Regions from separate parts of the Streptomyces sp. CWNU-52B genome, predicted to be linked through region 2. Evidence: predicted binding sites of a transcription regulator. Region 2 holds the regulator's gene; the other holds the start of a gene.

Region 1 (4,148 bases), on a different contig from region 2:
AGCAGGTCTGGCTGCCATGCCTCGGCCGTGTCCACGGCGGCCGGCCCGTCACCCGCTGTTTGCACGAGGAATCCCTCGGCGCGCAGTCGGGCGGCGATGGCGTCGACGATCGTCGGATCGTCCTCGACCACCAGCACCCGGCGCTGAGCGCCCGGCGTGGCCGCCGTGCCGTTGTGCGAGGTGTGTGTCTGCTCCATCGCCCGCCCCTGAGTGTGCTTTCCGGAACCAGTGGGGTGATCCCATGACTGCGCTTGACGCTTGAATGATCCGCGTCAGAGCAGCAGGGTACGGGCAGTGACCGCCGCTCGGCTATCCAGGTCTTACCGCGAGATGCACCGCGTCCGGAACGCCCCGGGCAACGGGGATCTCTTCGGTACGCACCCGTTGGAACCCGGCATTCCGCAAGGTTCTTGCGAAATCAGGCGAAGGTTTGGCCGACCAAACGGCCAGTACCCCCCCAGGTGTCAACACCCGTGCGCACGCGGCGAGTCCGGCCTGCGAGTACAGGCTCCCGTTGCCCTCCGTGACGGTCCACTCGGGGCCGTTGTCGATGTCGAGGCAGAGTACGTCGTACGTGTCGGATGTCTCATTGACGTACGTGACGAGATCGACCTCGACGACCTCCGTGCGCGGGTCGGTCAGCGCGTGGGCCGACAGCTCCGCGAGCGGCCCCGACCGGTGCCAGTCGATGATCGCCCGCTCCCGCTCGACGACCGCGATACGGCCCCAGCGCGGCTCGGCCGCCGCGTGGGCGAGGGAGAAGCCGACACCGAGGCCGCCGATCAGGACCCGCGGGCCCGTCCTGCCGTCCAGCGCGCCCAGGGCGGCGTCGACCAGCCGCCGTTCCGAGCGGCCGTCGGAGGTGTCCATGAGGAAGCAGCCGTTGGCGATGATCTGCAGCAGTCGGCCGTGCCGGCGCAGCACGACCTCGCCGTACGGGCCTTCGCGGCGGTCGAGGACTTCGGGGAGGCCGTGAGCAGCGTCGTACGGGGTGGTCATGGCCCCATCCTGGCAAGTTCGCCCTGACCGGGCAGCGGATTTGAGCCGCGCCCGGCCGCCCGGCTGTGGAGACGATCGCTCACAGCGAACAGCGCGGGGGGAACAATCAAGGGCTCACGTGCATTGAGTCGACATAGCTCAACTTGAATGCCGAAGGGGAGATCATGACTTTGACGTCCGAACCGCTCACTCTGCCCGTGCTGCCGCTCGACGACGAGGTCGTGCTGCCCGGCATGGTGGTGCCTCTGGACCTCAGCGACGCCGACGTACGCGCCGCGGTGGAGGCCGCACAGGCCGCCGCGCGCTCCAGTGGGGACAGCAAGCCACGGGTGCTGCTTGTTCCGCGGATCGACGGCACGTACGCGAACACGGGGGTGCTCGGCACGGTCGAGCAGGTGGGACGCCTCGCCGACGGCGACCCCGGCGCCCTGATCCGCGGCCGCGACAGGGTGCGGGTCGGCGCCGGTACGACCGGTCCCGGCGCGGCGCTGTGGGTGGAGGGTGTCCAGGTCGAGGAGACCGTCCCGGACCCGCTGCCCGGCTCCGTGACCGAGCTGGTCAAGGAGTACAAGGCGCTGGCCACCAGCTGGCTGAAGAAGCGCGCCGCCTGGCAGGTCGTGGACCGCGTCCAGCAGATCGACGACGTGGCCACCCTCGCCGACAACTCCGGCTACTCGCCGTTCCTGACGACCGCCCAGAAGGTCGAGCTCCTGGAGACCGCCGACCCGGTGGCCCGGCTGAAGCTCGCCACCGAGCACCTGCGCGAGCACCTCGCCGAGCAGGACGTCGCCGAGTCCATCGCCAAGGACGTACAGGAAGGTGTGGACAAGCAGCAGCGTGAGTTCCTGCTGCGGCGGCAGCTGGAGGCCGTGCGCAAGGAGCTGCGCGAGCTGAACGGCGAGGCGGAGGGCGAGGAGTCCGACGACTACCGGGTGCGCGTCGAGTCCGCCGACCTCCCCGAGAAGGTCCGTGAGGCCGCGCTCAAGGAGGTCGAGAAGCTGGAGCGCTCCAGCGACCAGTCGCCCGAGGGCTCCTGGATCCGGACCTGGCTCGACACCGTGCTCGAACTCCCGTGGAACGACCGCACCGAGGACGAGTACGACATCCAGGGCGCCAAGGCGATCCTGGACGCCGAGCACGCCGGCCTGGACGACGTGAAGGAGCGCATCACCGAGTACCTGGCGGTCCGCAAGCGGCGCAACGACCGGGGGCTGGGTGTCGTGGGCGGGCGTCGTGGTGGCGCCGTGCTCGCGCTCGTCGGGCCGCCCGGCGTCGGCAAGACCTCGCTCGGCGAGTCCGTCGCCCACGCGATGGGCCGCAAGTTCGTCCGGGTCGCCCTCGGCGGCGTACGGGACGAGGCGGAGATCCGCGGCCACCGGCGTACGTACGTCGGCGCGCTGCCCGGCCGGGTCGTGCGCGCCATCAAGGAGGCCGGGTCCATGAACCCGGTGATCCTCCTCGACGAGATCGACAAGGTGGGCTCCGACTTCCGGGGCGACCCGGCGGCGGCCCTCCTCGAAGTCCTCGACCCGGCCCAGAACCACACCTTCCGGGACCACTACCTGGAGGTCGAGCTCGACCTGAGCGACGTGGTGTTCCTGGCCACGGCCAACGTCCTCGAGGCCATCCCGGAGGCGCTCCTGGACCGCATGGAGCTGGTGCGGCTCGACGGGTACACCGAGGACGAGAAGGTCGTCATCGCCCGGGACCACCTGCTCCCGCGCCAGCTGGAGCGGGCCGGTCTGGAGAAGGACGAGGTCACCCTGGAGGAGAGCGCGCTGCGCGGGCTGGCCGGCGAGTACACCCGCGAGGCGGGCGTACGGAACCTGGAGCGGGCCGTCGCACGGCTGCTCCGCAAGATCGCCGCACAGCACGAACTCGGCGAGCGGGAGCTGCCGTTCACGGTCGGCGCGGACGATCTGCGCGCCCTGATCGGCCGGCCGCACCACGTGCCCGAGTCGGCCCAGGACCCGGCCGAGCGCCGCACGGCGGTGCCCGGGGTGGCGACCGGCCTCGCGGTCACCGGCGCGGGCGGTGACGTCCTCTTCGTCGAGGCGTCGCTGGCCGACCCGGAGACGGGCGCGGCGGGGCTGACGCTCACCGGCCAGCTGGGCGACGTGATGAAGGAGTCGGCGCAGATCGCTCTCTCCTTCCTGCGCTCCCACGGCGCCGAGCTGGAACTGCCGGTCGCCGACCTGAAGGACCGGGGCGTGCACATCCACTTCCCGGCGGGCGCGGTGCCGAAGGACGGCCCGAGCGCCGGTGTCACGATGACGACGGCGCTCGCCTCGCTCCTGTCGGGCCGCCTGGTCCGTACGGACGTGGCCATGACGGGCGAGGTCTCGCTCACCGGCCGGGTGCTCCCGATCGGCGGCGTGAAGCAGAAGCTGCTCGCCGCGCACCGGGCCGGGGTCACGACGGTCGTGATCCCGAAGCGCAACGAGCCCGACCTGGACGACGTCCCGGCCGAGGTCCTGGAGAAGCTCGACGTCCACGCGGTGACGGACGTCCGCCAGGTCCTGGAACTGGCGCTGGCACCGGCGACCAACGGCGCGGCGACGGAGGTTCCGGTGGCGGCGTGACGGACGCCACCGGTCGAGGAAGGCCCGGGTCCCTCTTCGCGAGGGGGCCGGGCCTTCTGCATGCGTATGTATGCGCATGTATGCGCACCTGTGTGGACGGACGGTCAGCCGTTGGCCAGTGCCACCACCCGGTCCAGGGCGCCGTTGAACTTGTCGTGGTCGCCCACCGTCGGGCCGGACGACGTGTACTGCCACATCGTGTAGAAGCTCCAGCCCGCCGGCAGCGTGCCCACCGTCGAGGCGTAGCGGGCGATCCAGAGCGGGTTGGCGGAGGCGAAGCCGGAGTAGTTCCCGGTGCACTCGGTCCACCAACTGGTGGCCGAGTAGATGACGGCGTCGCGGCCGGTGCGGGCCTTGTACTGGTTCAGGAAGTCACGGATCCAGGTGACCATCGCGCTCTGCGTCTTGCCGTAGCAGGCCGCCCCGTAGGGGTTCCACTCGATGTCGAGGGCGCCCGGCAGCGTCCTGCCGTCCCGCGACCAGCCGCCGCCGTGGTCCACGAAGTAGTTGGCCTGGGTGGCGCCGCCCGTCGTGTCGGGGGTCGCGAAGTGGTACGCGCCCCGGATC
Region 2 (4,148 bases):
CCTCCGGCGCCACCCCTGAAGACGCCGAGCCGCAGGCTGCCCCCTCCTCCGCGGAGGACGGGGCGGCCTCGGCCGGGGACACGGCAGCAGCTCAGTCAGCAGCCCAGATCACAGGCCTGACGGCCCAGCTGGACCAGGTCCGCACGGCGCTCAACGAACGCACGGCGGACGTCCAGCGGATCCAGGCCGAGTACCAGAACTACCGCCGCCGCGTCGAGCGCGACCGGATCGCGGTCAAGGAGATCGCCATCGCGAACCTCCTGACCGAGCTCCTGCCCGTGCTCGACGACATCGGCCGCGCCCGGGAACACGAGGAGCTGGTCGGCGGTTTCAAGTCGGTGGCCGAGTCCTTGGAGACCGTCGCGGCGAAGATGGGCCTGCAGCAGTTCGGCAAGGAGGGCGAGCCCTTCGATCCGATGATCCACGAGGCCCTGATGCACTCGTACGCGCCGGACGTCACGGAGACGACCTGCGTGGCGATTCTTCAGCCGGGGTATCGCTTCGGCGAGCGCACCATCCGCCCCGCGCGGGTGGCGGTCGCCGAACCGCAGCCGGGCGCTCAGGCGGTCAAGGCCGACGAGGCGGACACGGCGGCGAACGGGGCGGCCGACGACAAGGAGAGCGGTGGCCCGGACGAGGGCTGACGTGGCACAGGGCGTACGCGCGCCCCGAAGCACCAGCACAGCCGAGCGCGTACGTGAGAGTGACGTACGGAAGGAGGGGCGTCGAGGATGAGCACCAAGGACTTCATCGAGAAGGACTACTACAAGGTCCTCGGCGTCCCCAAGGACGCCACCGAGGCAGAGATCAAGAAGGCGTACCGGAAGCTCGCCCGCGAGTTCCACCCGGACGCCAACAAGGGGAACTCGCGCGCCGAGGAGCGCTTCAAGGAGATCTCCGAGGCGAACGACATCCTCGGTGACCCCAAGAAGCGCCGGGAGTACGACGAGGCCCGCGCCCTCTTCGGCAACGGCGGCTACCGGCCGGGCGGCCCCGGTGGTTCGGGCGGCAACTTCAACTTCGACCTGGGGGACCTCTTCGGAGGCGGCGCCCAGGGCGGAGCGGGTGGCCCCGGATCCGGCGGGGCCGGTGGGGCCGGCGGCTTCGGCGGCGGTATCGGTGACGTCTTCGGAGGTCTCTTCAACCGCGGCGGCGCGGGCCCCGGCACCCGGACGCAGCCGCGCCGAGGGCAGGACATCGACACCGAGGTCACGCTCAGTTTCACGGAGGCGGTGGACGGCGCGACCGTTCCGCTCCGGATGACCTCGCAGTCCCCCTGCAAGGCCTGTTCGGGCACCGGCGACAAGAACGGCACACCGCGGGTGTGCCCGACCTGCGTCGGGACCGGCCAGGTGGCGCGCGGTTCGGGCGGCGGTTTCTCGCTGACCGACCCGTGCCCCGACTGCAAGGGCCGCGGCCTGATCGCGGAGCACGCGTGCGCGGTCTGCAAGGGCTCGGGGCGCGCCAAGTCGTCCCGGACCATGCAGGTCCGTATCCCCGCGGGGGTGTCGGACAGCCAGCGCATCCGGCTGCGCGGCAAGGGAGCGCCGGGCGAACGGGGCGGTCCTGCGGGCGACCTGTACGTCACCGTGCATGTGGACTCGCACCCGGTGTTCGGCCGCAAGGGCGACAACCTCACCGTCACCGTGCCCGTCACCTTCGTGGAGGCGGCGCTCGGCGGCGAGGTCCGCGTGCCCACGCTCGGCGGCCCTCCGGTCACCCTGAAACTGCCACCGGGCACGCCCAACGGCCGTACGATGCGCGCCCGTGGCAAGGGCGCGGTCCGCAAGGACGGCAGCCGCGGGGATCTGCTCGTCACCGTCGAGGTGAGTGTCCCCGGGGACGTGACGGGGAAGGCTCGTGACGCGCTGGAGGCGTATCGCGAGGCGACCGCGGAGGAGGATCCGCGGGCTGAGCTGTTCGAGGCAGCGAAGGGAGCATGAGGACACCATGGACGCACCCGGACGCCGTCGGCAGAACTCATTCACCGGCAGGGCCTATGAGCTGACGGAAGAAACACCGGTGTACGTCATCTCGGTGGCCGCCCAGCTCTCGGGCCTGCACCCGCAGACGCTGCGTCAGTACGACCGCCTCGGCCTGGTCTCCCCGGACCGCACGGCCGGGCGCGGTCGGCGTTACTCGGCCCGCGACATCGAACTGCTGCGCACCGTGCAGCAGTTGTCGCAGGACGAGGGCATCAACCTCGCCGGCATCAAGCGCATCATCGAGCTGGAGAACCAGGTCGCCGCACTCCAGTCCCGGGTCGCGGAACTGCAGTCGGCCCTGGAGGGCGCGGCGGCGACCATGCAGCAGCGCGAGGCGGCGGTCCACGCCTCGTACCGCCGCGACCTGGTCCCGTACCAGGAGGTCCAGCAGACGAGCGCGCTGGTGGTGTGGCGCCCGAAGCCGAAGCGCCCGCCGACGGACTGAAGCACCGTCTGAACACCATCTGAAGGGGCCCGGAGGTTCATCTGAACCTCCGGGCCCCTTCGCGTGCTCGCGTCATCCGTCGCATCACCACGCAGCATCATCCGTCGCATGAATTTCACCTCCCCCTGTAAGAACTGGGCCGTCACGCGCATTGCTTGGTGACAGAGCCGATGTGAGCCGATGTGAGGGGACGGCGCATGACACATGCCCAACACTTCCGGGACGTCTACGAGGAGTGCTATCCGCGTGTTCTCGCCTACGCGACGAGCCTGGTGGGTCGGCAGGTGGGGGAGGACATCACCAGCGAGACGTTCACGGTGGCCTGGCGGCGGGTGCGGGACATCTCGGAGCCCGCGCTGCCGTGGCTCCTGGGAATCGCCCGCAACCTGGTGCGCGAGCTGCGTCGCCGGGACAGCCGCCAGTACGCCCTCGCCGCCGCGGAGGCGCAGCGTGTCAGCAGGGGTGCCCGGAGCGACGCCGCCGACCTCGCGGCGGACGTGACCGACCGGGAGGCCGCGCTCCAGGCCCTGGCCAGCCTGTCCGAGGCCGACCGGGAGCTCCTGACGCTCATCGCCTGGCACGGGCTGAGCACCAAGCAGGCCGCGAAGGTCCTGGGCTGCACCACCGCGACGCTGACCGTCCGGCTGCACCGGGCCCGCCGCCGTCTGGAGAAGGCCCTGGAGTCCCCGTACCCGGCGGACACGGCACAGACAGACACGGCACAGGCACCCACGGCACGGATACCGGGGGCGGACTCCGCGCCACTCGTCCGGACCGCGCGCCGCACCGACCGCAAAGGAGCACTCACATGAAGAACACCCTCGAACGGTCCGGGCGGCCCGACGTCATGAAGCTGCTGGCCGACGCCCGGCCCGACGCACTCGACCCGGCCGGGCTGGCGGACTCCCCGCGGCAGCGCGAGGACCTGGCCCGCATCATGGCCGGCCGGACGGACCGTCAGGCGACCCGCTCCCGGACGCCGGGGCGGCTCCGGATCGGGATCCGGCCGCTGGGGACCGCGGTGGCTCTCGCGGCGGTCGCGGCGTCCGCGGTGGTCGTCAGCACGCTCGACGAGGATCCCCTGGGGGTGCGCCCGGGGGCGGCTCCGCAGCCCTCCTCGTCCTCCTCCTCCGCCGCCGGCGAGAAGGGTGAGGTGCGCGTGGACGGCCGCCTCCAACTGCTCAGCGTGGCGAAGAAGGCGGAGACGCCGGCCACCGAGGGAACGTACTGGCAGACCACCACGCGGTCCCAGGACGTGAACATCGTCGGGGCGAAGGACCAGCTCTTCGCCGTGCGCACCACGTCGACCGAGGAGTGGTCGGTGGGCGTGCGCCCCGGAACCCGGAGCCTGATGGTGACCGGTCTGGACGACTCGACCGCTCCCCGCACCGACGCGGACAAGGCGCGCTGGCGGGCCGCGGGCTCACCCGGGACGGTGCAGTCCGAGGTTCCCGGGAACCCTGGAGGCGGCACGCTCGCGTACACGATGGGAAGCGGCCGGCCGAGCGTCATCCGGACGGACGCGGGCGACAAGATCTACGCCGTCGGACCGCGCAACGTCACCTACCAGGACCTGCGTGAACTGCCCTCCGACAGCGGGGAACTGCGCCGGGAGCTGGAGAAGCTGTACGCGCAGGACAGCGGTGCCGACGCCGGTGCGGGCCGCACGGCGTACGTGCTGCGGCAGGCGGCCGGCCTCGTCACGATGCCGGTGGAGC

Evidence for each region. Region 2 encodes HspR, which represses chaperone genes until heat shock. Its sites were predicted from a motif close to TTGAGNNNNNNNNNCTCAA; they were not measured.
Region 1: a site for HspR is predicted at 1,123-1,141, ahead of lon (endopeptidase La). Genes of this name have one in related genera too.

Annotation. Positions count from the first base shown of each region.
Region 1 covers NZ_JBLFJV010000006.1:297,953-302,100, forward strand. Annotated here, with positions in the region: gene ACLVWQ_RS08725 (response regulator transcription factor) at 1-197, opposite strand, end outside; gene ACLVWQ_RS08730 (spermidine synthase) at 310-999, opposite strand; gene lon (endopeptidase La) at 1,164-3,581, shown strand; gene ACLVWQ_RS08740 (lysozyme) at 3,686-4,148, opposite strand, start outside.
Region 2 covers NZ_JBLFJV010000016.1:278,124-282,271, forward strand. Annotated here, with positions in the region: gene grpE (nucleotide exchange factor GrpE) at 1-644, shown strand, start outside; gene dnaJ (molecular chaperone DnaJ) at 732-1,943, shown strand; gene ACLVWQ_RS17365 (heat shock protein transcriptional repressor HspR) at 1,951-2,430, shown strand; gene ACLVWQ_RS17370 (RNA polymerase sigma factor) at 2,628-3,242, shown strand; gene ACLVWQ_RS17375 (CU044_5270 family protein) at 3,239-4,148, shown strand, end outside.